2 regions of the Massilia sp. DJPM01 genome follow, and region 1 is predicted to be linked to the other one. Evidence: riboswitches for the same ligand, from Rfam matches in the RefSeq annotation. Region 1 holds a riboswitch; the other holds the start of a gene.
What was found. A riboswitch is a leader RNA that binds a small molecule or an ion and turns the genes downstream of it on or off. The one in region 1 is predicted to bind glycine.
Positions count from the first base shown of each region.

Region 2: another riboswitch for glycine. It lies ahead of PO883_RS18640 (D-amino acid dehydrogenase); the one in region 1 lies ahead of gcvT (glycine cleavage system aminomethyltransferase GcvT).

Region 1 is NZ_JAQOZV010000011.1:58,965-61,149, forward strand. Features, by position in the region: gene PO883_RS09840 (ATP-dependent Clp protease proteolytic subunit) at 1-341, opposite strand, end outside; glycine riboswitch at 468-553, shown strand; glycine riboswitch at 572-677, shown strand; gene gcvT (glycine cleavage system aminomethyltransferase GcvT) at 750-1,868, shown strand; gene gcvH (glycine cleavage system protein GcvH) at 1,930-2,185, shown strand, end outside.
Region 2 is NZ_JAQOZV010000029.1:5,574-7,758, forward strand. Features, by position in the region: gene rtcR (RNA repair transcriptional activator RtcR) at 1-845, shown strand, start outside; glycine riboswitch at 965-1,072, shown strand; gene PO883_RS18640 (D-amino acid dehydrogenase) at 1,240-2,185, shown strand, end outside.

The sequences.
Region 1 (2,185 bases):
GCGCCGGGCGAGGCCGTCGCATGCGACTTGTGCACCATGAAGCGCGCAGTCTCGCTGGCGTAGCGGCGCGTGCCGGACAGAAACAGGATGACGGCGATCGACGCCACCGCCCCGGCGTTGTACATGACAAACTTGACGGGCGAGTTCGACAGGAAGTTGTACAGGCACAGGCCGTCGCTGACGTAGCCGCCGTTCGACTGGATCAGCACGTGCGCCGTTTCGACCCCGTTTTCGCTCATGCCGGACACCGCCTCGAACACGCGGTGCACCATATCGCTGTTGACATCGCCCGACAAGGTGAACCAGGCATCGGTCTCTTTGGTGGATTTTTCTTCGCTCATGGCTGTCTGCTCGCAAAGTAGATGAATTATTTTAACAAATCGGACGAAGCACGGTTTTCCATGCGTATCTCATTCGTGCGCACACCAGGCAAGGTTGACAGTTACGCCCTGCTGGCATATCCTCCACAGTCTTGATCGGGAGAGGGCAGCGCACGCTGCCGCCGAAGGGGCATCACCCAAAAACTCTCAGGCAAAAGGACCGGTCAGGGGTCGGCGGCGCGCAGCGCTACCGGCTGAACTCTGGAGAGCGGCCGCGGCACCATGCCGGCGGCCCACCGAAGGGGCAAGCGGACGTCAATCCGCTATCTCTCAGGTACCAAGGACAGAGGGGCGCGAAGCATACCGGAACGGCAAGAGCCGCTCCACGTCTGCTCGTCGTACCCCCATTCATTCTGCCCTGAGGATTCCATGACGCTTAAAGCGACCCCGCTCAATTCCGCACACCGCGCCGCCGGCGCCAAGATGGTCGATTTCGGCGGCTGGGACATGCCCGTCAACTACGGCTCGCAAATCGAAGAACACCACGCGGTGCGCAGCGATGTCGGCATGTTCGATGTCTCGCACATGTGCGTGGTCGATATCGAAGGCGACAACGCCCGCCCTTTCCTGCGCGGCCTGCTGGCCAATAACGTCGACAAGCTGCAGGTGACCGGCAAGGCACTGTATTCATGCATGCTCAATCCGCAGGGCTTCGTCATCGACGACCTGATCGTCTACTTCTTCAGCGAGACCTGGTTCCGCCTGGTCGTCAACGCCGGCACCGCCGAAAAAGACGTGGCCTGGATCAGCGCCCAGAACGACGCCACCAGGAGCGGCGTGACCATCACCCAGCGCCGCGACGGCAATGAGCCGATGGCGCTGATCGCCGTCCAGGGTCCGAACGCGCGCGCCAAGGTGTGGCAGGTGCTGCCGACCACCCAGGCGGTTTCCGAGCCACTCAAACCGTTCAACGCCATCATCGTCAAGGACACCGCCTTCGGCGAGGTGATGGTGGCGCGCACCGGCTACACCGGCGAAGACGGGTTCGAGCTGGCCTTCCCCGCTTCCCAGGCCGAGGCGCTGTGGAATGCGCTGGTCGCCGCCGGCGTCAAGCCGGCCGGCCTGGGCGCGCGCGACACCCTGCGCCTGGAAGCGGGCATGAATCTGTACGGACAGGACATGGACGACACGGTCAACCCGCTCGACGCCGGCCTGGCCTGGACCGTCGACCTGAACGCCGAGCGCGACTTCATCGGCAAGACCGCGCTCAAGGCGATGGGCCAGAACGCGCAGTACGTGGGCCTGATCCTGCGCGAAAAAGGCGGCATCCTGCGCGCGCACCAGAAAGTGGTCGCGCAGGATGGCAGCACCGGCGAAATCACCAGCGGCACCTTCAGCCCGACCATGCAGGAAGCGATCGCCCTGGCGCGCGTGCCGATGGGCGTGGCCGTGGGCGACACCGTGCACGTTGAAATCCGCGACAAAAAGCTCGCCGCCAGCGTGATCAAGCTGCCGTTCGTGCGAAACGGTAAAATCCTCGCTGCCTGATCGGGGCAACACACTCATTAAGTAGCATTTACATCGACCGCGACCTCTTGGAGCAAACATTATGAACATCCCAGCCGACCTGAAATACACCGAGTCCCACGAATGGGTACGCGCCGAAGCTGACGGCACCCTCACCGTCGGCATCACCGAATATGCGCAGGACGCGCTGGGCGATATCGTCTTCGTCGAACTGCCGAAGGTAGGCAAGGTCTTCACCGCCGGCGACGACGCCGCCGTGGTCGAATCGGTGAAAGCGGCCAGCGACATCTACGCGCCAGTATCGGGCGAGTGCATCGCCGTCAACGACGCCGTCGCCG
Region 2 (2,185 bases), on a different contig from region 1:
CCTCGACCCTGTTCGGCCACGTCAAAGGTTCTTTCACGGGCGCCGCCGCCGACCGCCCGGGCTTGCTGCGCAGCGCGCACAAGGGCTTGCTGTTCCTCGATGAAATCGGCGAACTGGGGCCGGATGAACAGGCGATGCTGCTCAAGGCCATCGAAGAAAAGCGCTTTCATCCGGTCGGCAGCGACAACGAAGTGCAGAGCGACTTCCAGCTCATCGCCGGCACCAACCGCGATCTCGCCAGCGATGTCGTGGCCGGGCGCTTCCGCGAAGACTTGTACGCCCGCATCAATTTATGGACCTACGCCCTGCCCGGCCTGGTCGACCGGCCCGAAGACATCGAGCCCAACCTGGTCTACCAGTTGAACCAGTTCAGCCAGGAGTACGGCCAGATGGTGCGCTTCAACAAGGAAGCGCGCGAACGCTACATGCGCTTCGCGATGTCGCCCGAGGCCGTCTGGGCCGGCAACTTCCGCGACCTGTCGGCCTCGGTGACCAGGATGGCCACCTTGGCCGAGGCCGGCGGCATTTCGGAAAGCATCGTCAGCGCCGAAGTGGCGCGGCTGCAAAAACTGTGGCACCACTACACGCGCGCGCCAAGCGCGGCCGAGGTCGACCTGGCCGAACTGATGGGTGACGAGGCCGCCGCCGGCCTCGACCTGTTCGACGCCATGCAACTGACCGCCGTGGTCAAGGTATGCCGCCAGTCCACCACCTTGTCCGATGCGGGGCGCAAGCTGTTTGCCGTCTCGCGCAGCGCCAAAAGCAAACCGAACGATGCCGACCGCCTGAAGAAATTCCTGGCGCGTTTTTCGCTCGAATGGGACCAGGTTTGCGGCAAATCGTAAACCGAGCGCTCTGTCGGTATTGTCTGGGAAACAACACCTATCACGAAAAATGGTTGTATTGGCGTCATTTCCTGCGGTATTCTGCATACATATGCTTCATGCATATTTAGCGCAATGCTAAGGCGTTATCGGGAGAGTCTGTCGGTTACAAGCTGGTCTTGTATGCCGGCGGCGCCGAAGGAGCAACCGCCCCGGAATCTCTCAGGCCCAAGGACCGATAACCCATTTGAACTCTGAAGAGCCACCGGAATTCGTCATCCGGTGCACCGAAGGAGCAAACCGTCCACGCATCGCGCGTTGCCGGTGAATCTCTCAGGTCCAGCACAGAGGGGGTATCCGACGCGCACCAGCGCGCGGACTCTCCTATCTGACGTTTCTGGAACCCGGACGACACATGAAAACCATTGCAGTAATTGGCGGCGGCATCACCGGCGTCACGACCGCTTACGCCCTGGCCAAACGTGGCTTTGCCACGACGCTGCTCGAACAACATCGCTACGCGGCGATGGAAACCTCGTTTGCCAACGGCGGCCAGCTGTCGGCCTCCAACGCGGAAGTGTGGAACCACCGCTCCACCATGCTCAAGGGCCTGAAGTGGATGTTCCGGCGCGACGCCCCGCTGCTGGTCAACCCCAAACCGAGCTGGCACAAGCTGTCGTGGTTCGCCGAATTTGCCGCCGCCATTCCCCACTACCGCAGGAATACGGTGGAGACGGCGCGCCTGGCCATCGCCGCGCGCGAGCACCTGTTTGCCTGGGCCGAGGCGGAGAACATCGACTTCGACGTCAAGCGCGAAGGCATCCTGCACATCTACCGCGACAAGGCCGGCTTCGAGCACGCCGCCACGGTCAGCAAGATGCTGGCAGCCGGCGGCCTGGCGCGCCGCGCGGTGACCCCAAGCGAAATGCGCGCCATCGAACCGGCCCTGGCGGGCGACTATTACGGCGGCTTTTTCACCGACAGCGACGCCACCGGCGACATCCACAAATTCACCACCGGCCTTGCCGCCGCCGCCCGCCGCAACGGCGTGGACTGCCGCTACGGGATGCGCATCGGCGCCGTGCGCACCGACGGCCGCCATGCCCAGGTCACCCTGGGCGACGGCGAGCGCACCCAGACCGAGACCTACGACGCCGTCGTCGTCTGCGCCGGCACCGCCAGCCGCGCCCTGGCTGCCAGCCTGGGCGACCGGGTCAACATCTACCCGGTGAAAGGCTACTCGATCACGGTCAACCTGCCTGATGCCGCCAGCCAGCGGGCCGCACCCACCGTCAGCCTGCTCGACGACGCCACCAAGCTGGTGACCAGCCGCCTGGGGACGGACCGCTTCCGCGTGGCCG